Regions from separate parts of the Exiguobacterium sp. s5 genome, predicted to be linked through region 3. Evidence: riboswitches for the same ligand, from Rfam matches in the RefSeq annotation. Region 3 holds a riboswitch; each other region holds the start of a gene.
The links. Region 3 has a riboswitch for thiamine pyrophosphate ahead of tenA (thiaminase II). Riboswitches for the same ligand answer to the same signal wherever they lie in the genome.
Positions count from the first base shown of each region.

Region 1 (10,447 bases), on a different contig from region 3:
GAGCCGCACCGAGTGAACGGAACAAGTCGCTGACGCCTTCACCCATGGCGACCGTGACGATCGCATACGGTGCTTTCGCCTTCGGAGCCGTCGGTTGGACGCCATGTTGGTTCGCGCCGTGCTCTTCTTCTAAGATGGTCGAGTGCTGTTGACGCATATTCTCGATTTTGACAGCGACGAGTTCACCGTAACGCTGTCCTTTCGTGATGACGTCGCCTGGCGTCTCGACGTGAACGTGAACTTTAAGCAACTCTTCATCTGCGACGACGAGGAGTGAGTCCCCGAGTTCAGACAGTTCGTTGCGGAACGCGTCCTCGTTGAACGGGGCATCCTTCAACTTCGCATCTTGGAAACGAACCATGATTTCCGTGCAATAACCGAACTCGATGTCTTCGGTCGACATGAATCCTTGCGCGGCGTGGGCATGATGTTCGGCTTCGATGAGCGCATCCATGACCGGTGCATGTGGCTTCTCGAGCTCTTTTCCTTCGAGGCTCGCAAGGAACCCTTCATAAATAACGAGCAAGCCTTGGCCGCCCGAATCGACGACGCCGACTTCTTTTAAGACCGGCAATAAGTCCGGCGTCCGCTCGAGTGAAGCTTTCGCTTCCACGATCACACGTTCCATGAACTCGTTGAAGTCGCTCGTCGACTCTGAAGCACGGAGCGCTTCGTCGGCCGCTTCACGAGCAACCGTCAAAATCGTTCCTTCAACCGGTTTCATAACCGCCTTGTATGCCGTGTCGACACCACGTTTCAATGCCTCAGCGAAATCGACTGTCGACACTTCGGTCTTTCCTTCGATCGCTTTACCGAAGCCACGGAACAATTGGCTTAAAATAACACCGGAGTTCCCGCGTGCCCCCATCAAGAGACCACGTGCAAACTTCGATGAGACGTCAGCGATATTTGCCGTGTTGAGTGCGGCCACTTCCTTCGCACCCGATGTCATCGTCAAATTCATGTTCGTCCCCGTGTCGCCATCCGGCACCGGGAAGACGTTAAGCGAATCTACATAATCCGCATTCTGGCTCAAGTTGGCTGCACCGTTCGCGACCATGTTCGCGAACACCAATCCATCTAAACGTTTTAAACCCACACCAAATCCTCCTTCGTTCTCGTCAGTCATTCGTCAGACGAACGCCTTGTACGAATATGTTTACCGACGAAACGTTTAATCCTAAAGTTTCACCGAGCGTGTATTTTACACGGCTTTGCACGTTATATGCGACTTCCGACACTTTCGTCCCGTAGCTCACAATGATGTGCATGTCGATATGTACGTCTTCTCCATCTTGACGTACGACCACGCCTCGGGCGTAGTTTTCACGCTTCAATAGTTCTGCAATCCCGTCTTTCAATTGAGCTTGAGACGCCATTCCCACAACGCCGAAACATTCCATCGCCGCACCGCCTGCGAGTGTTGCGACCACGTCGTTCGTGATGTCAATATTGCCATATGTTGTCTTCATTTCAATTGCCATATGGAGTAGCCTCCTTCATTCGGAATGATTCCTTCACTACATTCTACAATAAGTACCTAGTTATTAAAAGAACCTGCTCCATAAACTCGGTCAATTGTAGCCGTAACCCTCATTCATTATTAAAATCCTTTCCAGTAATGTCAAGTTTTTTTCTTGTCATCCTATGATTTTCTAGTTGCATCGTGAAAAAACCCGTGCTAATATAAACGAGTGTCTATTAGGACGAACCCACATAAAAAAGGAGGGGAAACGCATGGCACGTAAATGCTACGTAACAGGTAAATCACCTAAATCAGGTAACAACCGTTCGCACGCACTCAACAAGACAAAACGCACTTGGGGTGTAAACGTACAAAAAGTTCGTATTCTCGTTGACGGTAAACCTAAACGAGTTTGGGTTTCAGCTCGCGCTCTTAAATCAGGTCTCGTTGAACGCGTATAATTTTTATACACGAACGAAATAAATCCCAGCGGCATTCGCCGATGGGATTTTTTTGTGTTCATTTTTTGACATACAGCACGAGGACCATACCTTCGTGCACGATCAAGTCCGCCGCCTCACCGGCCCACTCGTTCGAGATCGTGAGCGCCTCATGGCTGACGACATCGTGACGGTCAAGCGGATATTTGACGCCGCGGATTGACACGTTCGCCCGCTTCCACGGGATGAGCGACAAATAATGATCGGCTTGACGTGGGAGCTCGTGACGCCCAGCTCCAACAAGACGAACGGTTTGCCCGGCCGTGAACAAACGCATCTCTGGATATGCCTCGAGCAGCCCGATATTGCCGAGCGTCATGTCGAGGCGTCCACCGAGAGCGCCGTACACGAGCATCTCCGTCGCCCCGTGTCCACGGGCCGCCTCGAGCGCAATCTCAAGGTCGGTCACGTCTTTTTCAGATGGGTAACGGACGGCGTCGATCGGCACTTCGCCCGTGAAGGAGTCGAAATCGCCGACGACGAGATCCGGGTTCAGCCCTTGGTTCAACAGTGTCTCGTACCCTCCGTCGACGCCGATGATGTAATCGACGTCACGAGGGAGTCCCGAGATTGGTTCCGGGCTGGCCGCCACAATCAACACCCGCATTAGCGGAGGCCCCGGGTCGCGAGCGTGGCGAAACGTGGTGCCGAGACGAACAAGAGAACGAGGACGACGGCCGACACGAGGAAGGACGGCAACATATACGTCATGTTATAAGCAAACGAATAGGCGACGACCGGCCCTTCCGCGTACTCGGCGAAGAAGACGATCCCTGATAAGACGTGGGCGCCGTAGCGAAGCAGTGAACCGAGGAGCGCCCCGAGCACCAAGTAGACGACGAGCGTCTTTTTCGCCTCGTCCTTGGCGGCCCGTTTCACTTGACCAGCGAACAGTCCGGCCATACCGACGACACCGTAAGCGAACGTGTAGTCGAGCAGGAACTGGACCGGTGTGAAAATGTAAGCCCCGAACAGCAGTTGCAACGTTCCGACGAGCGCTCCTGTCGCCAGTCCGCCTTTTAATCCATGGCGGTACGCCATCACAAAGATCGGCAACATCGCCAGGCTGATCGATCCGCCCTGCGGCATCCGGAACGGGATGAGCAAATCAAAGATCAAGCCGAGTGCGGCGAACAATGAGATTTCAATGAGCGCCTGTAGTTTTAAACGTTGTTTCATCTTATTCCCTCCTTATTATATGAGCGAACGACAAAAAGCAGCATGACGTAAACGCCATGCTGCTATCGAGTAGCAACGTGCATTTTCGCCACATCCCTACGTCCGTGTGAACGGAACAGGTTCAAAGGGTTAGCAAATGCCTCTCAGCCACAGAATGTGACACCCCTTGCGACAATATTTGTTGTTCTATCGACGATTATACACGAGATGCGTGACGAATGCTATCGATTGCGTCTTTATAGCTCGGCTCGTTATAGATGGCTGAACCAGCCACGAGCACATCAGCTCCAGCGTCGATGCATAATTTCGCCGTCTCTGCGTTGACACCGCCGTCAATCTCGATTTCAAAGTCGAGACGACGCGCTTGGCGCATCTCGCTCAGCGCCGCGATTTTCGGGACGACCGATTCGATGAATGCCTGGCCCCCAAAGCCAGGGTTCACCGTCATGAGGAGCACCATGTCGACGTCATCGAGCACGTGTTCAATCGATGACAGCGGCGTATGCGGATTCAAGACGACACCACACTTGGCGCCGGCCGCTTTGATTTGTTGCAACACGCGATGCAAATGATTCGTCGCTTCAACGTGAACCGTGACGATATCCGCCCCGGCCTTGATGAAATCTTCGACGAACCGTTCGGGCTGGTCGATCATCAAATGGACGTCTAACACCATGTCCGACTTCTTCCGTAAGCTCGCTAACACCGGTAGGCCGATTGAGATGTTCGGGACGAATTGACCGTCCATGACGTCAAAATGGATGTAATCCGCTCCGGCCTCTTGGACCGCCTTCACTTCTGCCTCTAAATTGGCGAAGTCCGCCGCTAAAATCGATGGTGCAATTTTAATCATGTTAGTACCTCCGTTGTCTATCGTTTAACTCTGCCATAAACGTAACATAATTCTCATAGCGGGTGGAAGCGATTTCTCCCGCCTCGACGGCCGCTTTGACGGCACAACCTGGTTCGTTCAAATGGGCACAACCGCGGAATTTACAGTCATCATGCCGCTCGACGAACTCAGGGAAACACCAGCGCATCTCTTCGACTTCGAGTTCTTCTGGGAACTCGAGGCTCGAGAAACCAGGCGTATCGGCCACGAGCCCGTCAGCGAGCGTGATCAGCGTGACGTGACGCGTCGTGTGCTTACCGCGCCCAAGTGATTTCGAGATCTTCCCGGTTGCAAGTTCAAGCTCAGGTGCGACCGCGTTCAAGAGCGAACTCTTACCGACCCCGGTCTGTCCGGCGAACACACTCGTCTTCTCCTTAAACGACCCGCGGATTTTTTCGATCCCCGACCCGTCCTCGGTCGACGTCTCGATGACCTCATAGCCGATGGAACGATATAAAGCCGCTGCTTCGTGAATCTTCTCCCGTTCCGCCTCCGTCAACAAATCCATTTTCGTCAAAACGATAATCGGATGGACTTGCTTCGACTCGATCAAGACGAGGAAACGGTCGAGCAGATGGAACGAGAACGCCGGCTCTTTTACCGAGAATAACAAGAACGCTTGATCGATGTTGGCAATCGGCGGGCGGACGAGATGGTTCGACCGCTCGTCAACAGCCAATATATAACCGGTACCATCCCCTTGGTCTTGGATGTCGACATCGTCACCGACGACCGGCGAGATGTTCCGGTTGCGGAAATTGCCGCGGGCGCGACAACGGATCTCTTGTTTTTCTTCCGTCATGACGTCATAAAATCCGCCTTGTAATCGAATAATCGTACCTTTCATTCCATTCCCTCCTTAGAAAAAGAGGCGACGCGCACGCCACCTCTTCATTGTGAATCTTTTGCTTGTGCGTAAGTCACCGTATCCGTGCGAACGACTTCGCCGTCGACTTCAATCGTCGCGGTTCCGACTTCGTCCGGTGCGATGACGAGCGTATACGAGTAAGTCGTTGTCTCCGTTATCTTATCACGCAACACCTCGACTTCGCCACGGGCGTCGACCGTCCGAATGACGACTTCGAGTGCCTCGGCTTCTTCGCCTTCAGCGGGCGGCTCGATTTCGACGTTGACTTCCCGTTCAATCGAGACGTCCGTCGGTTCTACCCCTTGTGACACGATGACGGTCAGTTCCGTCCCCGGGTCGACTGCCGTACCGGCCGTCGGGAGTTGACGGATGATTTGATTCGCAGGAACGCTCGTTGAATACTCATCACGTTTGACGATTTTCAAGCTATTCTGTTCGGCATACGTTGTCGCTTCCTCGAACGTATAGCCCGCCAAGTTGGCGAGTTCGATTTTATTGCTGCCGGTCGAGACGACGAGCGTCACCGTCTCTTCAGATGGGACGACCTCGTTGCCTGGGGCGATCGATTGGGAGATGACATCCCCGCTATCGACCGTCTCGGATGCCTCCGACTGAATCTCGATGTCCGTGAACTCAAGATCTTTGAGCGTCCGCTCGGCCGACGACTGGGACAGTCCTTCAACATCCGGCATCTCGACCGTCTCTTTTCCGGCCGAGACGACAATCGTCACGGTCGTCCCACGTTTCGGCTTCCGTCCGGCTTGCGGTGTCTGCGAGATGACGTCGCCAGCGGCGATGTTGTCACTTGCCCGTTCAGTTGCCTCGACGACAAAACCGGCCGTTTCGAGCTCGGTCGTCGCCTCGTCGCTCGTCATGCCGACGACGTCCGGCACGACGGCACGGGACATCTCGTCAGCGATGACGTAAGCCCCAATCCCGCCACCGATCAACAGGAGCGCAAGCAAGAGCCAAAGCCACCACTTCTTCTTCCGTTTCGGTTTGTCTTTCACGGGTTCACTTGCTGCGACCGGTTGCTCCGGCGCCTCTTTGACGTTTGGCTCATCCGGTACGACCGGCGCCATGACGAGCGTCTGATCAAACGCATCTTGCTCAGCATTCGACCGCTTCGGTTCATTCGCACGTTCCGAATCAAGTGACGTCATGCAATCCTTTTTAAACGCGGCGACCGAGGCATGACGTGCGCCCGGTGACTTCGCGAGCGCCTGCATAATACAGTTCTCGAGCGCTTGCGGGATGTTCGGGTTCAAATCCATCGGTCGAATCGGGTCGTCTTGCAGATGCTGCAACGCGACGGCGACCGGCGTCTCGCCGATGAACGGCACCCGGCCGGTCACGAGTTCATAGAGCACGGCGCCGAGCGAATAAATATCTGACTTCTCATCGGCGAACTTTCCGCGCGCTTGCTCCGGGGAAAAGTAGTGGACCGACCCGAGGACCGACATCGTATGGGTCAGCGTCGCGTTCGACATGGCCACCGCAATCCCAAAGTCCGTCACTTTGACGTTGCCGCTCTGATCAATCATCATGTTTTGCGGTTTGATGTCCCGATGAATGATTCGATTCGCATGGGCATGGTCGATCGCATCACAAATCTGTCCCATGATGCGAAGCGCCTCGTCGACAGATATGTACTCTTCTTGCAAATATTGTTTCAGCGTCATCCCGTCGACATGTTCCATGACGATGTAATAGATGTCGCGTTCGTCTCCGACGTCGTAAATGGCGACGATATTCGGATGGTTCAGACTCGTCGCCGCATGGGCTTCTCGTTCAAACCGGCGTATAAATTGTTCATTATGCGAGAATTCAGATCGCAACACCTTGATGGCGACGGTTCGGTTTAAAATCTCATCGTGAGCCCGGTAGACATTTGCCATGCCGCCGCTGCCGATTTGCTGTTCGATCCGATAACGATCGTTGATTCGTTCTCCACTTCGCATCGGATTCATCCTCTCTTTCTATCTGTGAACTGGACGAGGGCAACAGTGATGTTGTCACTCCCACCCAAACGGTTGGCTCGATCGATCAATTGATCCGCCTTGACGTCCGCCGAGACGGGGCGTTCCAAGACTTGCTTGATCTCGTCATCGGTCAAATGCGTCGTCAAGCCGTCCGTACAGATTAAAATCGTGTCAAACTCGGGTTCGGCAAACACTTGCAGATCAGGTTCGACATGCTCTTTCGAGCCGATCGCACGGGTGATGATATTACGTTTCGGGTGGACGCGCATTTCTTCCTCGGTCAACTCCCCGAGCTGCTTCAACACGTTCACGTAGGAATGGTCTTCTGTCAACTGCTGAAGTTTATCGTCACGCAAGGCATACACACGACTATCCCCGACGTGGACGATGACGATCGTCTCGTCGTGCCAGCAGACACCGGCGATCGTCGTCCCCATCATGAGCAGGTTCGCTTGTTTCGAGAAGTCGAGCACTTGCTCATTGGCCAGTTCCACGTTGTGGCGAAACCAATTCTCCATCTCCATCGGTGAGGCCGGAAGCGTCGGGAAGGCACGACGAAACTGCTCGATGACGAGCTGACTCGCGACCTCCCCGGCTTCATGCCCTCCCATACCGTCGGCCACGAGTGCGATCCCGGCGTGCTCGTCCCCTAAAATCAAGACGGCATCCTCGTTTTGCGCTCTCACTTGCCCCCGGTCGGTTCGGTATGCTAATTCCATCTTCCTGATTACCTCGTTTCTTGTTCGCGCTCCTTCGCTCGAAGCTGCCCACAAGCCGCATCGATATCCGAACCTTGTTCGCGACGAATCGTCACGTTCACTTTTCGGTCTTTGAGCACTTTTTCAAAGGCAAAAATTTGTTTACGTGGTGTGCGGACGTAGTCGCGCTCGAGCACGTGGTTGACTGGAATCAAGTTGACGTGACATTTGACGCCTTTCAACAAGTCCGCCAACTGATGGGCGTGTTCTTCCGTGTCGTTGACACCACCGAATAAACCGTATTCGAACGTGATGCGGCGACCACTCTTCTCTGTATAGTAGTTGACGGCTTCCATCAACTTATCCAAGTTGTAGGCACGGTTGATCGGCATGAGACGAGTCCGAATCTCTGTCGTCGGCGCGTGAAGCGAAATGGCGAAGTTGATGCGCATCCCTTCATCGGCGAACTTGTAAATCTTCGGTACGATCCCACTCGTCGACACCGTAATATGGCGTGAACCGATGTTCAAGCCGTCATCGTGGTTGACCGTGCGCAAGAAGCGCATCAATTCGTCGTAGTTATCAAACGGTTCGCCGATACCCATGACGACGATCGAGTCGACTCGCTCTCCGCTCGCGTCGAGCGCGCGTTGGACGTCGAGGACTTGCGCCGTGATTTCACCGGCTTCTAAGTTACGTTTCAAACCGCCGAGTGTCGAGGCACAGAATGTGCAACCAATCCGGCAGCCGACTTGTGTCGTGACACAGACCGAGTTGCCGTACTCGTGACGCATGAGCACGGTCTCGATCGAATAACCGTCTTGAAGCTCGAACAAGAACTTGATCGTGCCGTCCTGTGATTCTTGACGGACGAGTTCTTTCAACGTCGTCAATTGGAACGCCGCGTCTAATTTCTCGCGGAGCGGTTTAGAGACGTTCGTCATATCGTCGAACGATGTCACACGCTTGACGTACATCCAGTCATATAACTGTTTCGCGCGGAACGATTTTTCTCCTGCTTCGATGAGCCACTGTTCGAGTTCTGAATACGTGAGGGAATAGAGTGACGGCTTGGCACCGACCAATGGATTTTTTTCAACTGCTTTTGGATTCATGTTTATACCTCTTTCTTGAATGCGGCGATATAGAAACCGTCCGTCCCGAACGTCGTCGGGAGTAATTTGAGTTCAGCGCGGTCCGATGACACCATCGGGCGCAATACTTGGGGAAGACGGTCCTGGAGTGTCTCATCCCACGTCAATCCGTTCGACAAAATGTAATCGGCCTGCTGCTCATTCTCAGACGGGTCGATCGTACATGTCGAGTACACTAGCGTACCACCTCGTTTGAGGAGTGGCAAGACGGCGTCGATGATTTCACGCTGGACTTTCGGCAGTCCGGCGAGAGCAGATTTGTCTTTTGTCCATTTGATATCGGGCTTGCGGCGGATGACGCCGAGTCCTGAACATGGGACATCGAGCAAAATCCGATCGAAGCTCTCCGGTTCAAACTTGTCACCGGCCTGACGGGCATCGAGGGCAAGTGCGGTCACTCCATCGATATGCAGACGCTTCGCTTGTCGTTCAATCAACTTCGCTTTATGCGGATGCAAGTCGAGCGCGACGAGCGTTCCGCCGTCCATGCGTTCGGCCGTATGCATCGCTTTCCCGCCCGGGGCGGCACAAGCGTCGAGCACGCGTTCTGTCTTCGCGGCTTGAAGCGCATCGGCGACAATCATCGAGCTCTCATCTTGAATCGACAACAAGCCCATGTCGATGAACGCCGTCGCGTGAACGTTTCCGGACTCGATGACGAGCCCGTCCGCTGATAGTTCCGACCGCGTGGCGACGACATCGACTTCAGCGAGCCGTTCAATCATCTCGTCAACGGTGACACGTTGGCGGTTGACCCGGACCGTGACCGGCGCGGGTTCGTTGTTCAATTTACACATCGCCTCGGTCGCTTCGACACCATACGTCTCCACCCATTCGGCGACGAGCCAATCAGGATGGCTATGTTCGATGGCAATCCGTTCAGCGTCTGGCAGCGTGCTCAAATCCGGGAACCCATCCCGGACGACGTTGCGCAAGACGCCATTGACGAACTTGCCGGTTCCCGAATGGCCCCGTTTTTTCGCGATTTCAACCGCTTCATGCAACACGGCCCGATCCGGGATCTTGTCGAGATAAAACAGTTGATAGACGCTCATCCGCAAGAGCGGCAAGACAAATTTGTCCAATTTTTTAGGGTTTTGGACCCGCTTCTCTAAAATATAATCGAGCGTCCGTTTCCGACCGAGCGTCCCGTAGACGAGCTCCGTGTAGAGGCCGACGTCTTTCGTCGCTAATTTTTTTTGTTTCAATAGGTCGTTGACCGCAATCGTCGAATAGGCGCCGCCTTGTTCGATTTTGATTAGCGTATCAAGCGCTGCAACTCGTACGTTCATATTATCCTCCTAGTCGATCGCCGACTTGTAACTTTTGGCCGGCCCCACGCATAAATGTGGCCCCGTCCATTCGTTTTTTACCAGATGGTTGCAAATCGATCACTTTAATGGCGAGCGCGTCGCCTGTCGCGACGACAAATCCATCCTCTTCAAGCCGTACAATCGTTCCCGGTTCACCCGTCCCTGTCGTCTTCGACCCGAAGAACAGTTTGACCCGTTCACCCGCAATTGTCGTATACGCCGTCGGGAACGGATTCATCCCTCTGATATGGTTATAAATGTCTGTGCCGGAACGGGTCCAGTCAATCTGTTCCCGCTCCCGGCTGATGTTCGGTGCGAACGTGACGTCACGCTCGTCCTGCGGCACGGCTTCAATCCAACCAGCAAGGAAAGCAGGAAGCGTCTTGATTAACAAGT
Region 1 is NZ_JACSLK010000002.1:173,209-183,655, forward strand. It holds gene KNP60_RS04980 (DAK2 domain-containing protein) at 1-1,099, opposite strand, end outside; gene KNP60_RS04985 (Asp23/Gls24 family envelope stress response protein) at 1,122-1,484, opposite strand; gene rpmB (50S ribosomal protein L28) at 1,738-1,926, shown strand; gene KNP60_RS04995 (thiamine diphosphokinase) at 1,985-2,572, opposite strand; gene thiT (energy-coupled thiamine transporter ThiT) at 2,572-3,144, opposite strand; TPP riboswitch at 3,221-3,321, opposite strand; gene rpe (ribulose-phosphate 3-epimerase) at 3,341-3,997, opposite strand; gene rsgA (ribosome small subunit-dependent GTPase A) at 3,999-4,883, opposite strand; gene pknB (Stk1 family PASTA domain-containing Ser/Thr kinase) at 4,928-6,865, opposite strand; gene KNP60_RS05020 (Stp1/IreP family PP2C-type Ser/Thr phosphatase) at 6,871-7,605, opposite strand; gene rlmN (dual-specificity RNA methyltransferase RlmN) at 7,614-8,699, opposite strand; gene rsmB (16S rRNA (cytosine(967)-C(5))-methyltransferase RsmB) at 8,702-10,030, opposite strand; gene fmt (methionyl-tRNA formyltransferase) at 10,032-10,447, opposite strand, start outside.
Region 1: another riboswitch for thiamine pyrophosphate. It lies ahead of thiT (energy-coupled thiamine transporter ThiT); the one in region 3 lies ahead of tenA (thiaminase II).

Region 2 (10,447 bases), on a different contig from region 3:
ACCGACACTGCGGGTGAACTATCGTCACGTTTTCGGGTACAATAATGGAGAAAGGAGCGGTTCAGATGCAGAAGAGATGGAAAGTTGGACTTGCAACACTATTCACCGGCTACTATGCCATCAGTTATTATGCGTTCAAGCGCATGACGCGAGGCAAACGCAAGACGCCAGAGATGCTCTTGGCCCCGTATACGAAAGAAGATCAATCGTTTTATCATGACGTGCCGTTCGAGCACGTCTCGCTCCGTTCTCAGGATGGCTACCGGCTGTATGGACGCGTCTACCGCAATGAAGGGTCGACGAAATGGATCGTGTTCGTTCACGGCTATACCGCCTCCCACAGTTTCATGGCCCCGCATTTGGCGATGTTCCATCGCCTCGGGTACAACCTGCTCGCTGTCGACTTGAGATCGCACGGTGAGTCAGAGGGCGTATACGCCTCTTATGGTTTCCACGAAAAGCATGACATCACCGATTGGGTCGACTGGTTGCGGGCCAATGAAGTGGTCACGGAAGTCGGGTTGCACGGTGTCTCGATGGGAGCTGCCTCGATTTTACAGGCCGGACCGTTAACCGACGTCGACTTCTTGATCGCCGAATGTCCGTTTGACGATATGAGACAGCTCATGCGCCATCAGCTGAACGTGTTGCACCGGTTGCCCGGGGACCTGCTCTTGCCAGGGATCAACTATTTCTTGTGGACGCGGGCCGGTTTCCGGATGCATCAAGTCCGGCCCAAACACGATCTCGCCGCGATTGACGCGCCCGTCTTGTTCATCCACGGAACGAAAGATGATTTCGTGCCGACGTGGATGTCGGTCGAGATGAACGCGCTCAACCGGCAAAACGAGTTAGCCCTCATCCATGGGGCCGAGCACACAAACTGTATCTTGAAAGATCAACCCGCCTATGAGGCGGCCGTCAGTCAGTTTCTGCATCGACGACATGAATCGGCCCGGCGATAAGGTCGAGTAAGGCATGGACGACCATCACTGGCCATAATACACCCATCGCCAAGTACAAATAGCCGAGTCCCCAGCCGACGATCCCGGTGACCAGGACGCCCCTGACGCCTTGATAAGCGTGGGCCAACCCGAACAAGGCGCCGCCGATGAAGGCGAGTGTCAGGGATGAGACGTCAAGATAGAGACTGACGGTGTAGAGGAGCACACCACGGAAGATGAACTCCTCGGTCACACCTGCCGTCCACGAGACGGCGCTCCAGGCCTTCGCCTCAATATCCGTCCGCGGCAAGAGCAACCGCTCGATTTCGAGCTCATAGTACGGACGTAACCGCCGCCGTAACCGAGACGAGGTTTTGACGAGCAAGTAAAACGCCAGCAGCACGGAGATGAGGATGGTCGTGAAAAAGAAAAACTTCCAAGCGGACATGTCCCCTTCGAGCGGGGCGAATCCGAGACCGACCATGTCTGGCGGGACGCCGAACAAGAAGACGAGGGCGAGCAAAAGCAGGCTGAGCCCCCACGACGACTTGACTGTCTGTTCATAGACACGTCCACGACCGAGCGTTTCGATCATCGGCTTCATCAACCGGGCGTTGAACAATTGAACGATCAACAAATACATGAGAATGATGGTAAAGACGGCCTGTTCGAGCATCTATATCCACTCCTGTCCTTCCTGTTAGCTATATGCTACACTATTCGGGTATTGTCTAGAAAGCTAGGAGGCGGAATCTTGAAACGATTGATTTTGCGACTGACCGGTCTCATGCTTGTGATCGTGCTGTGCCTCGGCGCAATCGGCTGGTTTGGTCAACATGATAAAGTGAACAACGCCCTGTACCGGGCCTATTACGGGGACCATGGCGTCCCGTCCGTCCATCGCGATGTGTATGAGGATGCCGCGGCCACGTATGACGTCGATTGGCGCTTACTTGCCGCCGTCCATCGCGTCGAGACAATTTTCTCCCACAGTTCATCGATGCGTTCATCGGTCGGGGCGATCGGACCGTTCCAATTCATGCCGCGGACGTGGCTCGGTTGGCAATATGACACGGACGATCAAAAAGGCGATGTCCCTGAGGACGAAGTCGATTTGACGGATCTCGCGCTCATCGAACAGTACGGCGGTCTCGGACGCGATGGCAACAATGATGGCAAAGCCGACCCGCACAGTCTCGTCGACTCGGCCCATACGGCCGCTTACTATTTGAGCGAGCACGGCGGGACGAAGGCAGACACGACGGACTCGATTCGAAACGCCATCTTCGAGTACAACCGCAGTGAACAGTATGTCAATGATGTGATGTCGTTTTATGAGTCATATCAAACCGATGTGTCTTATTTACCGGATGACAAGGCGTCGGCAACCCAAAGTGTCGCGCGCTACACAATCCGCTACTTGGAATGGTTCTCAGGCTGGGTCTGACCCGGCACTATTTGATTAAAAGTGAGGAAACCTTATGAACACCCATATCGAGGAAGTGACGATTCGTGTCAAGTCGGTCTTCAATGAGGACAAGACGAAGCGCTACTTGCGTTCGTACGAATTCACAGATGTCGTCGACGGCGTCATCTGTGCCGTCATCATCTATTCGCCACGGATGAGCGATGCTTTCTTGTCCGGTACGACAACGCAGCGGGCGTATATGCTCATGCGGAACCATCTCGATCAACCGATCCGTGAGATGCGCGTCATCAGCCTCGTCCCGACACTCGCCATCAATGACAATCTGCCGTACGTCGAATCGCAACTCGACGAAGTCAACTTTCATTACGTTGAGGAAACGCTCGACGAGGTCGAGGTGAGCGGAGGTATGATTATCGTCGGCTGGGGCTCTCCGGGACGCTTGATGCATCATGCCACCCCGTATAAGGCGCTCTTTGCCGACCATGAGGCGCATATGTTCTGTATCGGCACGACTTCCAAAGGCGAGCCGCAACAGATTCGTATGGCCAACGAGAACACCGTGCTCGAGGCGTTCAATAACGAATCGATCAAACCGAAATTTAGAATTGTAAAAGAGACGAAACAAGACGACTCCGAGTGAGTCGTCTTGTTTCGTTTATATGCCAATCCATACGCTCACTCCAAACAATAGGAGCAAAAGCGACGCCAACAGAAAGTCGTTCCTGGTGACGGGGACAACCTCGTACGTCGCTCGAGGTTCCCCCGTAAACCCACGTGCTTCCATCGAGAACGCGATTCGTTCCGCTTGGCGAATAGATCCAGCAAGAAGCGGAACGATTAATTTGGGGACGTGGCGGATGTGATCGAGTCTCGTCTCCAAACGTACGCCTCGTAGCGCATGCGTTTCATATAGTTGCATCAGTTCTTTTTTTAGAATCGGAAAGAAACGAAAACCGACGAAGACACTATATGCGATTTTTGGTGATAGCTTTCCTTGTTGCATCAAACTGTAGACGAACCGTTTCGGGTCCGTCGTCAGCGTGAACAGAAGCGACATGGCTGTGAATGCCAACACACGTAAGGAGAGCGTCGCTGCTAGCATCACATTCTCATCGGTCACATCATTGCCAAACAGCTTGAACACGACATCTCCGCTTGATTGCTTTCCAAAGACGAGCGTCGTCCACAATGTCCCGAGCGCGGTGAATAAGAATGGGATCATGAACAACCCCCATCTTCTCCAGCTCACGGCAGAGAATAGCGTTTGAAGTGTAACTGTTCCGAGAAAAACAGCAAGCGGAGTCCAAGGGTTATACATGAAGGCGAGACCGAACATGAGACATGCCACGGTCAGAAATTTAATCGTCGGGTTCATCTCATGAAATGTCATCGCGATTCCTCCATCAATAAGCCGTGGGTGCGTAGTAATTCTTTTTCATCCCAGAGTGAAGCGTCATATGGCCCACTCAAGTCGCCGTCACACATCAAATAATATGTGTTCGCAATCCGCGCGAAGCTGAGGTCGTGCGTCACAAACAAAATCGTCTGGCCGGATCGTGTTCGTTCGACCATTAAGTCATAGAGCGCACGAAGCGATACCTCGTCTTGTCCGGCAGTCGGTTCATCAAACGCAATCAGTTGTTTATTAGACAGCATCATCACTCCGATGGCGAGCCTTCGTTTTTGACCGTGACTAAGGGAGAGTGGATGGTGGTCACGCACTGATTCGAGCCCGAGCCGCGTTGAGACGTCCTCAATCGGGCGATTATGGCCATATGCGAGTTCTCGAGTCACATCATTCGTAACGAATAGATGCGCCGGTGATTGCGGGACGAGGCCGACTTTACGCTGTTTCCGGGCTAGGCTTCGCAGCCATGTCGACTTTCCGCTACCATTTCGACCGAGCACCGCAATGAGATCACCCTCAGCGACCTTTAACTCGCTCGCTGCTAATTGAAATGTTTTTCGTTTTAATTCCGGTATGTGAAATAACATTTCCTTTCCTCGTTCAACTTTAATTGGAGAGAACGCATAATCCGGTCGGACGATGAACGGCCCATCATAGTCGATGCGCCCGTTCACGAGCTTCACTTGTCGGTCAAAGAAATCACCCCATATGTATGGCCGATGCTCGATGACGACAACGTTTACGGTCTGTGCGACGCCGTCGAGCCAACGGACGAAATGATGGGCGGTCTCAGGATCGAGGTGAGCGAGCGGCTCATCGAGGAGGAGCCACTCGGGGCGGCCAATCAAGGCACAAGCGACGGCAATTTGCTGCTTCTCTCCCCCCGATAGATCATGGATGGTACGGTGACGATAATCGGTCAAATGCAACGCCTCTAACATTGTGGTGACACGGGCCATCATCTCGTCTCTCGCGACGGCAAAGTTTTCGAGCGTGAAAATCAATTCTTCTTCGACCGTCTGCATGACGAACTGACTGTCCGGGTCCTGAAAGACCGTTCCGACGCGCCGGTTCACTTCGCCAGCTTCATACGTATCATAAGAGCGATCGAACAAGTGCAATCTGCCCGTCACGATGCCATCACAATTGTCCGGATAGAGACGATTCATCAAAGCGAGCAATGTTGATTTTCCCGACCCACTTGCCCCTGTAATGACCGTTCTCCCTTTTGTTAGACGTAGTGTGATATCCGTCAAGACATCGCATTTCTTGTTCGGATAACGAAATGTCAGATGTTCTGCCTCAACCATGCATACGGTCCTGTCGCGCGAGAGCATACCCATCAAGCGCGCCCGTCCGAAGCAACAAGTCGCTCAAAATCTTACCGCCCAGACCAGCAATCAACATCCCGCTCGTTGCGCGTAGTGCGAACATCGTAGCCACATATGTCGGACTGAGGGCATTGAGCCCTCCCATGACGTACGTATATGCGAAACTTGTCACAGCAGCACTGAATCCGGCGAGCATGAGCACCCAAAGATCATAGCGTTTATAACCCGTCAAAGCGAACGCCGCTTCGGCGCCGATCCCTTGAACGATCCCGACTAAAATGATGCGCGGTCCGATGGCGTTGCCAATCATCATCTCAATCGTCGCCGCAAGCACTTCGGACAAGAATGCAGCCCCAGGCTTGCGAATGATATAAGCTGCGATAATCGAGACGATGAACCATATCCCAAAAATCCATTCGTAGGCGATTGGTCCAATCAGACCGGCCCACAAGTTCCCAGCATGGACGAACGCCAAATAGACCACCGCGAACACGACCGATAAAATCGACAACAAGACGATCTCTTTTAACTTCCACGATTTAAGCATCCATGCGTCCCTCGTGTGACGGACTATTCACGCTGAACGTCACCGTCATGACGACGTGGCTTGTCTTCTGTCGGACGCGATCAAACGTCGCCTCATAGAAAGCGAACACCGGCTCGATGTCCCCATGTATACCTGAGGCGTAATGCATCGAGTCATTGAAGACACCTCGCTCTTTCGCAAAAGCGATTTCTTCGTAGATGATGTCCATATAGTCGTCATCACCGAGCGGATAGAGCGCGAACTGTGAGGAGACATATTGCGGACCGACGGGACCATTAAGCGGTTCGCTCGACACAACGAGCACTTCATCTCCGGCCGTATCCCCTGGACACCCGACCGAGAACGTCCCGCTCATCGACACATGTTCCCCTGTCTTCGTCGCGTGTGACAGCACGGTCTTAGCCACATCGAATACATGCTCACTTCGTCCACGGATGACCGTCGACACGTCATCGGTATGTCGCCAGACGTTTTGTAAATCCGTCTCCTTCAACGCCCCTTTGATGATGCTCACGAAATCAGTCGTCATCGGGCTCAGTGTAAAGCGGAACCCGACGATCGGGCTCGTTCCACATTGTTTGTTCATGTTCTATTCCCCCTTATTATGTGTACACAAAAAAGCCGCATCCATGAGAATGCGGCCACTCGTCCAATTTTAATCCATTAGAAAAAGTGCCACACTTCCTCACGCCGGTATTACCCGGATCGAGTCATAAGGGATTGGAGCCATGCTCACATCTCAGCCGAAGCACCCCTAGTGTAGTCCAATGTATGCGGTTGTTTATGCAAGAATCAGTATAGACGACCGCTTTCATTTTGTAAACGGTCTTATGAGAACGTGACGACCTCGTTCCCCGGAAGTGTGTCCCGGAGCGTCGACCAATCCAGCGCCATCTCCTCATCTGTCAGCAGACAGTGATCGAGCTCTTGTTCGATGATGGCTCGATCCATCCGCTGCCCAATCAAGACGAGCTCCGTCTGTCGGTCCCCGTACGGCTCGACATAGTCGGCGGCGAGTTCCGGTTCGGCCGTGAACATGTGACGACGCTCATCTTCCGGAAGCGTCGCGAGCCAGCGCCCGGCATGTTCGAGCGTCGAGGCGTAACCCGCTTGTGAAAACAGACAGGCGAGGTCGTTCCGGGAAGCAATCCATAAGAACCCTTTCGCGCGGACGATTTCTTCCGGAAACGCCTCGATCCAGGCATGGAGACGCTCCGGGTGGAACGGCCGACGCCGACGATAGACGAATGAACTGATGCCGTATTCTTCCGTCTCCGGCGTGTGCACATCTGTCTCAAGTTCTTGAATCCACCCGGCCGCATGCATCGCCTGTTCGAAATCGAACAAATTGACATCCAACAGCTCGGTCAATTCCACGTTCGCATGGACAGACGTCAACAGCTTCGCGGTTGGGTTGAGCGCCTTCAACAGTCCGGTCATCTCGCCGAGTTCGGTCTCGGTCACGCGATCCGCCTTGTTTAAGACGATGATATCGGCGAATTCGACTTGGTCGACGAGTAGGTCGACGACTTCGCGGACGTCCGTCGCCTCAATCGCCTGATTACGTTCATGGAGCGACTCGCCCGAGTTGAAATCTGTTAAGAACCGAAACGCATCGACGACGGTCACCATCGCATCGATATAGACTCGGCTCGTCAAATCGATGCCGAGGGCGTCATCGGCATATGTAAACGTTTGGGCGACCGGGATCGGCTCTGAGATACCGGACGACTCGATGATGATTCCGTCGAGGTCAAGGTCGTTCGCAAGCTCTGCTACCGCCTCGAGCAGGTCCTCACGGAGCGTGCAACAGATGCAGCCGTTCGATAGTTCGACCAACTTTTCGTCCGTCCTCGAAAAACCGCCCTGTTCAATCAATCGCTCATCGATATTCAACTCGCTCATGTCGTTGACGATGACGGCGTATTTCTTGCCCGTCCGATTGTTCAATATGTGGTTCAATAGTGTCGTCTTACCGCTTCCTAAATAACCGGACAGCACGGTGATCGGGATTCGTCTCATTCTACCCACTCCTAAATAGTAATCATTACTTTTTAGATATTGACGGGTCGGTGACGTCTTGTCAAGAAAAAACACGCCCGTTTCCGGACGTGTTCTCCTGCCTATTCTTCTAACGCCTTGCGTTCGGCCTCTGAGCGTGGATAGGCGTTCGCCTGCCATTCGGCTCGATAAATCGAGTCGAGCTGGGTCAGACCGACCTCATCCGCGTCCTTGTCGGCATCCACACTCGGCGTCTCATCCCACCGCGGATTCAAATACGTATGATCGTCTTCCCGATTCGCTTCCAACAGCTTTTGAATCCCGACCCGAGCGACCGCCGCGAGCGCCAAACCGATTCCCGCACGAACGAGCAATCGTTTTACCATCTTCGTACCTCCTTATCGACCAAACCGATAGAGCGGCATCCCTTTCACATCTGTATCAATTTTAAAGACCGAACCTGCGTCCGGATGGGCCTCGAGCGCCGCGTCATCCATCCCTTCGCGCGCCGTCGTGATGGCAAGTTGTTTCAAGTCATCACCGACGAAACAGCATGACGTGACATTCGGGGCCGGCACGAGCACCTCGAGCACTTTTTCACCCGTCTTCGGATTCCAGCGCGAGACGCGTCCGCCCGCGAAGTGGGCAATCCATAAAAAGCCGTCCTCATCGGAGGTCATGCCGTCCGGGAATCCTTCCTCATCTTTGAAATCGATGACGACTTCCCCATCCCCGAGTGTTCCTGTTTTCAAGTCGAACGGGTATTTGCGGACCGTCTCGGTCGGTGTATCGATATGGTAGAACGTCGAGTGGTCCGGAGACCATGTCAGACCGTTCGACAGCGTCAGTTCACTGAGCATGACCTCGGTCGTGCCGTCACGGTTCAAGCGATAGAGCGTCGCCTCGTTCTCCTCGTCGTTGAGATGAAGCGTCCCAGCAAAGATTCGTCCGTATGGGTCGGCCTTTCCGTCGTTGAAGCGAAGATCCCCTTCCGGGTCATCGAGTTCGACGAGTTTATCGAGTCGTTTCGATCCCTCGTCCCATTCATAGATGCCGTCTTTCAAGCCGACGACGACGCCGTCTGTCACTTTCGGGACCGCAAACCCGATCTGTTGTCCCATATCGAACGATGACAGCTCGTCTTCCTTTTCGTCGTACCACCAAAGTGTGTGTCCTTCGATGTCGACCCAATAGAACCGTTTCAGTTCAGCATCCCAACACGGGCCTTCCCCAAGTGTATTTCTGACTCGAATCCATAACGCAGCGTTTACTGTCTCCATTGAATTGCCTCCACTCTCTACATTGATTTCAACTGACTATTCCCTGAGCGGACGAGGTCTATTCAAGATTTTTCAAAATCGTTCCGCAGAGTTAGGGGCGATGTCCGTCTTTCCTTCGCCGGAGCGGCTCTATGAAAAAAAACTCCTTGAATCATTCGATTCAAGGAGTCCACTTATTTCGCACCTTCGACGTTCATATGTTTACTGCGCAACTGGCCGCATGCCGCATCGATGTCAGTCCCGTGTTCAAGGCGGACACCGGTGTTGATGCCACGCTTCTTCAAGACATCATAGAACGCCATGATGTCCTCCGAGGTACTGCGCTCGTATTGGATATGCTCGTTGACCGGGTTATACGGGATCAAGTTGACGTACGACTTGTCCTTAATATCGTCGATGAGCGCCGCCAATTCCTCGGCGTGCTCCGGTAGATCGTTCACTTTCGACAGGAGAATATATTCGAACGTGATTCGTTTGTTCGTCTTCTCGACGTAATACCGGATGGCCGGCATGAGCTTGTCGAGCGGGAACGCCCGGTTGATTTTCATGATTTGCGTCCGTAGCGCGTCGTTAGGCGCATGGAGCGACAGCGCCAAGTTGATGCGCAAATCGAGGTCCGCGAACTTGTAAATCTTGTCGGCGAGTCCGCTCGTCGAGACGTTGATTTTACGCGGCGCGATCGCGAGACCGCGCTCGTCCTTGACGACACGCAGGAAGTCGACCAAGTTGTCAAAGTTATCGAACGGTTCGCCGATCCCCATGACGACGATATGGCTGACCCGGGCCCCTTCGCCGACTTCGTCCAAGTAGTGTTGCACGGTCATGATTTGTTCGACGACTTCGCCCGCCGTCAAATCACGTGTCTTCTTCAAGAGACCGCTCGCACAGAAGCTGCAGCCGATATTGCACCCGACCTGCGTCGTCACACAGACCGAACGGCCGTACTTATGTCGCATGAGCACCGTCTCGATATAGTGCCCGTCGTGTAGTTTAAGTAAAAATTTGACCGTCCCGTCGCCCGCCTCTTGTTTGACGAACAGGTCTTGCGTCGAGATGACGTATTCGGCGGCGATCGCCTCACGCACCTCGGCCCGTACCGAGATGTCCTCGATTTGTTTCACTCGGTCGATGTAGAGCGAGTCCCAGATTTGTCTCGCATGGAAGGCGCTGTATCCCCAAGAGACACACGCTTCTGTCAGCTGATCGAACGTCAGCCCGTATATAGATGGTTTCATTGCTATCTGTCCTTTCTTCAATCCGCATACGTACCATTGTAGCGGACGTGGACGACGGGTGCAACGTTCTTATAACGGTGGAACGGGACGCGAAATATGTCGCTCGAACGCATACGCCAGACGAATCAAGTCACGTTCGGCATAACTCGTCCCGGTGAACGATAGGCCGAACGGCGCCCCGCTCGCTTTCAAGCGATATGGGATCGTGATGGTTGGATGCCCGGCTTTTGCCGCCATGTCATAGTTCAAATCGTGAGGCAAGACGAGCGCGT
Region 2 is NZ_JACSLK010000005.1:150,220-160,666, forward strand. It holds gene KNP60_RS11645 (alpha/beta hydrolase) at 66-965, shown strand; gene KNP60_RS11650 (CPBP family intramembrane glutamic endopeptidase) at 922-1,620, opposite strand; gene KNP60_RS11655 (lytic transglycosylase domain-containing protein) at 1,699-2,391, shown strand; gene KNP60_RS11660 (DUF1643 domain-containing protein) at 2,426-3,013, shown strand; gene KNP60_RS11665 (energy-coupling factor transporter transmembrane component T family protein) at 3,029-3,763, opposite strand; gene KNP60_RS11670 (ABC transporter ATP-binding protein) at 3,760-5,091, opposite strand; gene KNP60_RS11675 (ECF transporter S component) at 5,084-5,659, opposite strand; gene KNP60_RS11680 (YkoF family thiamine/hydroxymethylpyrimidine-binding protein) at 5,652-6,245, opposite strand; TPP riboswitch at 6,325-6,425, opposite strand; gene KNP60_RS11685 (GTP-binding protein) at 6,488-7,681, opposite strand; gene KNP60_RS11690 (hypothetical protein) at 7,783-8,046, opposite strand; gene KNP60_RS11695 (SMP-30/gluconolactonase/LRE family protein) at 8,059-8,940, opposite strand; gene rlmN (dual-specificity RNA methyltransferase RlmN) at 9,114-10,175, opposite strand; gene KNP60_RS11705 (amidase family protein) at 10,245-10,447, opposite strand, start outside.
Region 2: another riboswitch for thiamine pyrophosphate. It lies ahead of KNP60_RS11680 (YkoF family thiamine/hydroxymethylpyrimidine-binding protein); the one in region 3 lies ahead of tenA (thiaminase II).

Region 3 (10,447 bases):
GTGCGACGCTGACCCCGATGCTCGCTCGAATCGGAATCGTCTCTCCTCCGAGCCGGAACGGCCGCTCCGTCAGTAGCAACTGCAAGCGCTCGACGAACGCAACGATGTCATCTGCATCGACGTTCGGCACATACATATAGAACTCATCCCCGCCGACGCGCGAGGCTAGTCCCGCTTCCGGCGTCGCCATCTCAAGCAACTCACCGAGATGAATGAGAAAATCATCGCCGACTTGGTGGCCGTACGTGTCGTTGATTCCTTTAAAGCCGTCGAGGTCGATGACGACAAGCGCGACCGTGTCCGCTTGCAATAATGCCTGGTCGGCCTGCTCATAAAACGCCCGACGGTTCGCGAGTTTCGTGAGCGGGTCATGATAGGCGAAGAAGCGAATCGACTGTTCGGCTTCTTTGAACGAATGGACGTCTCGAATCAAAATCATGCCGTGTATTTTTTGATCGATATAGACGAAATCACCATCGATGACGACGTACCGTTCTTGTCCCGATTTTGTCTGAATCTTCGTCTCGAACTCGAGAAACTTTTTTTGCGCATGGAAATGTTGGTCGTAATGCGCACTCCATTCGTCCCGCTTTTTCTCGGGCAACAAATCGACAAAACGTTCATTGACGACACGGACCGTATGAAACAATGTGCGCGCGGCCGGATTCGCACTCTCAATCTGTCCCTGATCATCGACGAGCAGAATCGCCGACGGGTTCAAGTTATAGAGCGTGCCATACCGTTTGACGTAAGACGCTAGGAAATCAAGTCGATTCATCGCGACGACGAGAGCGACCGCCCAGACAAGTCCACCGTACATATACGCGTAAGGCGGCATGATTCCGCGGAGCTGGACGTATCCGAAGACGATGTCCCAGACAAGAACGGCGACGGCCGTCCAAATGAGCATGCGCAGCACCCGTTGATGCTCGAAGCGCTCGGACCGCTTAAGGGCATACATCAATAATAGGATCACAAGAAAATGAAACACGTTACCGACGGTCATCGTCGTCAAATAAGACGCGTTGAACTCAGGATAAATCCAGACACCGACTTGGTCGAACCGCTGACTGTTCAAGATGTTCTCTTGACGGATGAACGTCAAGGCGACCGGGACGAGCGGCAAATAAATGGCATACGGATAAATCCATCTCGGTAACTTCGCCCCGACGCCCGTCACTTTGACAATGAAGTGGACCGAACAGACGAAAATCAAAATTCCGGCGTTACCGAACCAATACGTCACGAAGGCCGGACTCGCTTCGATCGGGGACAAATGACGCCCGAACTCGGCCAAGAACAGCATCGCATAACCGAACACGAACAGACTGAGCAACCGATGCTCGACTTGGCGCGGGTTGCGGAGCAATACGTCAAGAGCAAGGTGACTCAATAGAAAAGCCGGAAGCAAATAAACGGCCATATAGAGAAATAATGCGGTCATGGATAGACCCCTTTCTTCTGACAAATCCATCTCTTACTTTCTCTATCGGTCGAAGCGATTCCTTTGTCGAGTTCACGGACACATCCATACAAAAAGCGAGCGGAACCAAGTCCGCTCGCTGTCGTCATCTCGTTTATAATGTGTCCTCAATCGCCGTGTCACCTTTGACGAGGTCAATCGCTTGATTGTGGGCTGCGTCATGACCAATGAGATGTGCCAAGAAGGCCGCCACGTCTGCACGCGGAATCTCACCAGTCGATACGTCACCCGTTTTCACTTTGCCGGTACCGGCGTCATCTGTGAGAGCGCCCGGACGGACGATCGTATACGTAAGCCCGCTCTCCTCGAGCAGACGATCCGCATGGTGCTTCGCCACATAATATGGTTTCATCTCTTCCGGCCATGCCGAACGATCTTCTGCTTTCAAGGCGCTCACCATGACGAACTGTTTAACATTCCCGTTCTTGGCAGCCTCGATGCTTTTCGCCGCGCCGTCAAGGTCAATCAGGAGCGTCTTGTCGGCTCCGGTGCTACCACCTGAACCGGCTGCGAAGACGACCACGTCCATGCCAGACATTGCTTGTTCAAGTGACGAGACGTCACCTTCGAGGTCGCCTAGGACGGCCTGATAGCCTTTTGATGTGAAGTTATCGAGTTGCTCTTGTTTTCGAACCATCGCCGTGACTTGGTGTTTCCCTTCCTCGTGCAATCGTTCCACGAGCTGTTTTCCAATCTGTCCATTCGCGCCTATTACAAATACGTTCATCTGTCTTCCTCCTCGATTTGAATTCAGAGACAAGCGAAACGCCGTGTGGCTATGGCCACATCCGGTGCAGAAGCGATGGCTGAGATGACGGCGACGCCGTCCGCCCCGTCGTTCCGAATCATCGGGACATGTTCCGGTAAAATGCCGCCAATCCCCACGATTGGCAGCTCTCGATACATGTCTCGGACTTGGCGGATGAGTGTCGTCCCGTTCACTGCCCCGGCATCTTCTTTCGAAGTCGTCGGGTAAATTGGGCCAATGCCTACATAATCCGCATGCTCGATGGCTGCTGCCGCTTCTTCGAGCGTGTGGACCGAGACACCGAGCCACTTATCTGGACCAATCCGCTCCCGAACGATTGCGGCCTCGGCATCGTCTTGTCCGATATGCACGCCGTCCGCATCAATGCGCGCCGCCAGTTCGACATCGTCGTTGATGATGAACGGGACGTCGTACGAACGACAAAGTGCTTGCAGGGTCCTTGCCATCGCTTCTTTTTTATCCCCATACAGTGCCTCTTTACCTTTTTCACGAAATTGAAAACATGTCACGCCACATTGGAGTGCCATTTCGACCGTCCGTAACATGTCTTTCGTGTTCGGTGTCCCGCATACGAAGTAAAGCCGCAACTGTTCAGCGAGTGCCCGCCTTGATGGATTCAATCGTCACACCCTCCTCTCCATACGCCACATATGCCCAATGGTTCGTCGGTCCGTGTCCGGCGCCGATCTCGAGGCCATGGGTGATGGCGCTTTGAATGAACCGCTTCGCCGTCACCGCCGCCTCCATGATAGAACGACCTTTGGCAAGTTCCGCTGTAAGCGCCGCCGAAAATGTACAACCGGTACCGTGCGTATCGCTCGTCTGGATGCGCGGGGCCGAGAGAAGGAACACTTCCGACTCCGTCATGATCAAGTCTTCGGCAGTTTCACCTTCGAGATGGCCGCCTTTTAAAATAACCGCGCGCACGCCGTACGCTAACATCCGCCGAGCCGCCTCGAGACGATCATTAAACGATCGAATCGTCAACCCGGTCAGCACTTCCGCTTCCGGCACGTTCGGCGTGACGACTGTCGCGAGTGGCAACAAGGAGGTCTTGAGCGCATCGACCGCCGTGTTCTGTAAAAGCGGAGCCCCTCCTTTCGCAATCATGACCGGGTCGACGACGAGTCGGTTGAAGACATGACGTTTCACCCCGGTAGCGACCGCCTCGATGCGCGCCGCATCAAATAACATCCCGGTCTTACATGCTGCGATCGAAAAGTCCGAACCGATTGCATCGAGTTGTTGCGTGATGAGTTCCGGCGACACCGCTTCGACCCCATGCACCCCGCGCGTATTTTGAGCGGTGACGGCCGTCAGAACGCTCGTCCCGAACACCTCTAGCTCTTGAAACGTCTTCAAATCGGCTTGGATTCCTGCTCCCCCGCCAGAGTCCGAACCGGCAATCGTCAATACTTGCGGCCGCATCATGACACCACCTCAATGCGGTCGCTCGGCAACTCGACGGCTGTCATCTTGCCGAGTTCATTCAAGAAATGAACGGGGAAGTCGCCCGGTCCTTCCGCCAAAGCGGTAGCCAGTTCGCCGCACCGGGCATATCCGGCGAGCGCTGTCGCCGTGGCCGTCAACGCGTCGGATTCGACCGCAAGGAGCGCACCGACGACCGCACTGAGTAAACAACCGGTCCCTGTCGTCCGGGCCATTGCTGCGGTGCCGCCTTTGATTTCAATCGTCGCGTCCCCGTCGCTGACGACATCCGTCTCTCCGGTCACGGCAACGACACAGTTGTAGCGTCGTGCCGCCGCGCGCGCGATGTGATTCAAATCAATCCGCGTTTCCCCAGCGTCCACGCCGCGCGCCGCCGCGTCGAGACCAATTAATGTCGCGATTTCTCCGGCATTGCCTCGGATGACCGTCACGCGGACGTGTTGCAAAATGGATGTAGCGACGTCACGTCGAAACGCGGTCGCCCCGACACCGACCGGATCGAAGACGACCGGCCGGCTCGATTCATTCGCCGCCTGTCCGGCTCGAATCATCGTACGTTCCGTCGTCGCATCGAGTGTGCCGATATTGAGTACGAGCGCATCGCTCGCAGACGCCATGTCCGCGACTTCTTCGACGGCTGACGCCATCACCGGCGCAGCGCCGATGGCGAGCAACCCGTTCGCCGAAAAGTTAGCGACGACGATATTCGTAATGTTATGGATGAGTGGCCGTTCGGCTCTGACTTTGTCCCATAAGTCGCGCTTCATCGTGTCACCCCCGCCGGTAAATCCCACGACTCGAGCGTCCACGCCATTTCCCAAAACGCATGTTCATAATAACAACTCTTCAAGAACAGCTGTTGATACCGGACCCGTTCTTCCGCTGTCGCTTGTCCGGCGAGCACGTCGAGCCGTTCAAGCTGTTCCTCGACGAGATCGCGGAACCATTCCGAACCGTACGTCGCAATCCACGTCGCATAGATCGGATGATCGGGTGTCGCATCTTTCAATCGCTCCCCAATCTCATAATAGACCCAGTAGCACGGCAAAATCGAAGCGAGCACATCACCGAGCGTCGGACCGGCCTGTTGCATATGGAGCGCATAGGCGTAAGCCGTCGGGGCCGGCTCAAACGTCGCCCACTCCGCCTCCGTCACGTTGAGCAAGGTGAAAAACTCACGGTGCAACGCATGCTCTGCTTCGATGGTATGGAGCGCATGCGTCAAAAAGCGGCTCGCGACTTCCATGTTCGGGGCGAGGGTCGCGCCTTTCGCCTGTACTTTGGAGAACTGGTTCAAATAGTATGAATCTTGCATGACGTAATGCCTAAATTTCGCCTCGTCGAGTTCGCCTGTTCCGAGCTCGCGGACGAACGGATGGTCAAAGCTGGCTTGAAACAAGGCATCTGCCTCTTGTCGAAGATGTGCGGTGAATGTCATTCATGTATCCTCCTTTGTGATCAAAAAAGACGCCGCCTCCCATAACGGAAGCGGCGTCGGATTTACACAAAGTGTACGAGAACAATCGGTTCGCCCACTTCCCTACGCTAGCGTGAACTAGATCAGGTTCAAAGGGTCTGGACCTCGTCCATCTCAGCCGCGTCACGCGACTCCCCTAGTGGTAAACATTATGAAATTCGGTCGTCTACGACCACATCATATCAGTCTTTTTCCATGTTGAAAACCCTTTATCGCGAGAAGCGACGGTTCAACAACGTCCCCATTTGGGAGAACCGTTCGGTACCGAGCTTGCGTCGATTCGAGGCCGCGAACACGTAATAATCGACTTTGCCCATGTAATAGATCAAACGCAGGCCGGCCAAGAAGAACGTGATTGTCGTGCTGACAGCAAAGCCAACGCCGTACCAATCGATGCCGCGCGGCAAGAGCAAGAGCGTGAACAACGCATTCAACGTGAAGAACGAGATGTTGACGAACAATGCCCCGCGTCGATCCTCGAAATAGAGCAACAACAACGTCAAAATAAGGATCATCGCGTTCGCGAACGCCGCGAGCGTCGTCATCCGAAAGATTTGACCGATTTCGTCCGGCACACCGATCCAACCGACGAACACGCCTGCCATGAGGATGGCGAACAACGTCACGACGCCTTGGCTGCGCGCGAGTCGAATCAACTCATTTTTCAATACGGACGTCATCGTCTGTTTCGCCTTCTCGATTTGATGGAGCGCCCCTCCGTAATTGATCAATCCATAAAACGTGCGATAGCGCTCATAAAACCGAGTCTCGACGGCGACGACGAACAGGAGTTGCGTCGGGATAATCGTCAAGTACGACCAAAAGATGGCCGTGTCATAATACGGATTAAACAAGAAGGAGTCTGCGATGATGACGCGTCCTTCTCCGAACCAGATGATAAAGTTCGTGACCCAAATCCCGAGCACGTATAACACGCCGATGGCGAACAAGTCTGGATAGCGGTCGAAGTACTTGAAGTACGAGAACTCTTTCACCGCGTAACGGAGCGGGAACGTCCGGAGCATCGCGAAGAACAACCCGAACAACGTCACAATCATCCCGACCGTGAAACCGAGCAACAGCTCGAGACTCGACGGATTGACCATGAGACGGCTAATCGCATAGACGCTCCCGACCGAGATGAGTCCGCCGAGCAAGAAGCTATAGGCCACCGCTTGATAATACTTGGCGGCACTCAAGAACAAGAACATGACCCAGATGACATTGATCGTCATGAATAAAACGAACAACGTCAGTTTGTACAGAAAATCGAGCGGCGACAATAGCCAAAAGATACTGTACAGAATCGTCGCGGCGAGGATCGTCACTTTGAGCATCCCGGTGAAGACCGGGAAAATCTCATGTGCCTTCTTCTCGTAAAACAAGTCCGCCACATATCGGGTGACGACGAGCTGTTGGAAGCTGAACAAGATTTGCGAGAAGATGAACGCGTACGAGACCGAGATCATGAAGAGCGTCCGTTCGGCGAGCGATAACGTCGGCATTTGGAACGCCAACCATTGAATCGTCCCGACGACCAAGATGACGATCAACCACGGTCCGGATGTGACGAGGCCCGAGAACGTGTACGCCTTCAACCTGGACGAATAGTAGTCTTCTTGGAACAACTTCTGCAGCTTAAACCCGATGCCCGCCATACTGTTCCCTCCTCGTTTCATAGATGGCTTTGTAGCGGTCCACGACTTGTTGGAGACGATAGTATTGACGGACCCGCTCCCGCCCGTTCTTACCGAAACGCATCCGCTCCTGCGGATAATCCATCATCCACTCGACCTTGTCCGCGACCGCTTCCGGATGAACCGGGGGCACGATAAACCCGGCTGGACCGAACGGGTCGTCTTCTCGGCCGTACAAGAGCTCGGAACAAGCCCCGACATCGGTCGCGACCCACGGGATGCCGGCTGCCATTCCTTCAAGAATCGCGAGCGGTTGACCTTCCGAGATACTCGTCAACAGAAGTAAATCAAACTTCGGCAAATAGGCTTGGACATCAACCTTTCCGACAAGCTCGACATAATCGGTCAGTCCGCTCTGTTCGATGAGCAGACGGCACTCTTCCGCATATTCTTCATCCTCATCGAGCGGACCCATAATCGTCAGTTTGAACAGACGATGCCGCTCCTGCAAAATCTTGGCGGCGTAAATCATCGTCTTCAAATCTTTGATTGGCACCAAGCGGACGATAGCACCGATTTGAAAGAGGTCGTGCTCCGGACGGTCGACCGTCGCCTGGATTTGTCGGTCGGCGATGCCATTGGCGATAATTTTCGTCTTCTCGCTCGGGGCGCCAATCCACTCCTGATATTCGCGGTTCCGCTCGAACAAGGTGATAATCTCATCGGCCGCGTTATAGGCCTCACGCGACAAATGGTGAAAGAAACGGACCCACCTCGGCTTATACGGCGCTGGAATCCAATACGACTGTAGAATCTCCTCTTCGCGTTCCCGCGAGTAGATGCCGTGCTCCGTCAAGATGAACGGAATCCCTTGCGTCTCTTTCATGTAGGACGCGACCACACCGGCATAACCCGTTGACACGGAATGAACGAGGTCGACTTTCGGGAGCGGTTGATGGAGCACCCGTAAAATCGGAGTGTACATACTCTGCCACATCCAGAAATAGTCGATGAACGAACCTCCGTTCATTTCCTCGGCGTAGGCCGCCTTGACATTTTTCCAAAAGAACTCGCTTGCGAAAAACGCCTGACTTGAAGGCACTTCTTTCCCAAGCAAACGAAGCGCTTGCCGGTTCGGACTTTTCAACATGAGCCAGTCCGATACGTTCTGTTCGTCCTCAGTGCCCCACTTCAATCGCCCTTTCGCTCGCTCGCCCACGTCGCTCAAATACAAGTGAGTGATCCCTGAAACGTTCGGCGGGAACACATATTTCATGTCTTCCGGACGCTTCTCTGTCGGTTGAATCGAAATGATTTCAAACGACACTTCGGGCATCGCCTCAATCAACGTCTGCGTCCAACTTGAGACGCCTCCGCTCACGTACGGATAACTCCCCTCTAATACGAGCCCGATTCTCATTGCGCTTCCCCCTTGATGGCGATTTCAGCGTTCGCCGATGTCAGTTTGACGAGGTAGAGCGGACGGTCGGCTTCCCACTGTTCGACCGTCCCGAAATCGAACTCTCCTGTCTCAAGTGACTGGCCTGGTTTGAGGCGAATCGTGAAGTGGGACGGGTTGATGAGCCCTTCCCCGGCCAAATAGACGGTCGACTCATCAAACGTGACGTTCAAATCAGCTTGTTGGTATGTGACCATCTTTTCGGTCGCGTAGTGTTGCGTATACGCCTCGAGGTGAGGATATTGATCTTTCACGTCATGGACGATTTTACGCAGACTCGCGAACATCGTATCCCAGTCCCGACCAAAGGCCCGGTCTGGGTCGATGACATCATCGGGGTGAATGAAGTGTGAAAACACACCGAAATTGGCGATCGCGTCGACCATTTGGAAAATCGATCCGCGCTCTTCCCCGTAATCGCTTGTCACACGCGGGAAATGGTACAAGTTCGGATGCGTCCCATCAAATTCGAATTCTTGGACGAAGTCCCCGCTCTCCGGCTCCCCCGTGTAGAGCGAAGCAATCGTGCGCAGTTCTGGCAACGCTTCGGCGATCGCATCGACCCCAGTCCGGTTGAGCGCGTTCGACGGCGGGACATATGACTTGAGCGTCTCGGCCGGGAAATAGTTCTCAAACACGGACTCGGCTTGAAGCAATGACCGTTTCATCTCGTCTTTATCTTGCCAGGGGATGTACCCGTACGTCGGGTCAATCGGTTCATCGGCCGTGACGAGCGACTGGTGGTTATAGCCATGGAGTCCGATTTCCCCACCGTGGGCGATCAATTTGCGACCGAAGTAGAGCATTGGGAACTCACCCCGTTTGATCAACTGTTCGTCGACGAGCTCCATCTCCTCTTCATACGTCCCGATCATGGCACCCGTGTAAATCAAATCGTCATCTTTCGCCAAATCGACCATATCTTCCCACCAATCCTCGGCGAAGAAGTCTTTGACCGATTTATCGAGCGGGGTCGAGGACACGTCTTTCATTTTCCCGTCCATGACCGGTGCCGGGAAATCATCGATGTACATGAGCTTGATTGCTGCTTGTGCCGTGACGAACGCCGGCGGCATCGTGCCGAGCGTCTGCACGAACAGACCGCGGATCATCTTTTGGTTGGTGATTGTCGTATTCCAATAAAGGACGTTTCCCTCGCCGACTTCGTATTCCCAAAGGATTGGGAAACCTTCAGCTGACAACATGACGTTGGCCTCGTCTGCAATCGCAAAATCGACGACGCTATGGACAAATAAGTCGTCTGGTGGATTCAAGTCGACATAGCCCGGAAAAATCGACTCCTCGAAATTCAAGCCGTATACATCCGGCACATACTCACCGATTTCTTCAATTCCGGTCAACGCGTTCCATGCCGGATCTTTAAACCGATTCGCAAAGACGAGGTTCCCGCCTTGTTCGACATAACGTTTCATTTCCACGAACGGCCATCTTGTCGTATCTTCACCCGTGAAAATGATGATGGTGTATGGAGATGGCGCAATCGATCCGACGGCGCCTGGGTTCACTTCGCGAACGTCAAGTTTCGCATACTGCAGACCGTACAGCAGGTTGTCTGCCGTTTCGACCGCCAAATCACCTTCATCCCGGACGAGATAAACTTGAAGCTGATGCTCACCCGCTTTTGCCGAGGCATCACTCTTCAACTGGTCGATGTTCATCTGTTGCTCGGCGACGTTTGGCAACAACGTGTGTAGCGAGTGGATCCGTAAGTATTGAATCGCACCGACGACGACTAAAAATAAGACGATGAAGAGCGAGAATGAGATTACAGTTCGTTTTTCCATGATGTCGTGTCACTCCATTCTTCAAACAACAGTCGGTACTCATACGGTACGTCCTCCAGTGAGAATTGGGTCTGCATCATAAACATGACCGCCTTCACTTCGTTCCAACGTTCGCGCTCATAATAGTAATTGATAAGCATCAGATGAGCCTCGATGCGTTCCGGGAAATGATGGACGTACTCTTTTAAAATGTTCAATTGCTCTTTGGGGCGCTCTAACGTGAGATAAATCTCGTTCAAGTCTTCGTAAATCCAGGGCGAAGGCGGATAGAGCGTCTTCGCTTTCAATAATTCTTCCAGCCATGCGCCTCGCTTGTCCTTCAACATGACCTCGGTGATGAGTTCACTATGGATCATGCGTTTATAAAT
Region 3 is NZ_JACSLK010000001.1:62,397-72,843, reverse strand. It holds gene KNP60_RS00475 (diguanylate cyclase domain-containing protein) at 1-1,444, opposite strand, end outside; gene KNP60_RS00470 (SDR family oxidoreductase) at 1,578-2,210, opposite strand; gene thiE (thiamine phosphate synthase) at 2,234-2,872, opposite strand; gene thiD (bifunctional hydroxymethylpyrimidine kinase/phosphomethylpyrimidine kinase) at 2,844-3,680, opposite strand; gene thiM (hydroxyethylthiazole kinase) at 3,680-4,468, opposite strand; gene tenA (thiaminase II) at 4,465-5,139, opposite strand; TPP riboswitch at 5,222-5,326, opposite strand; gene pelG (exopolysaccharide Pel transporter PelG) at 5,388-6,836, opposite strand; gene pelF (GT4 family glycosyltransferase PelF) at 6,817-8,235, opposite strand; gene KNP60_RS00435 (DUF2194 domain-containing protein) at 8,232-10,079, opposite strand; gene KNP60_RS00430 (tetratricopeptide repeat protein) at 10,061-10,447, opposite strand, start outside.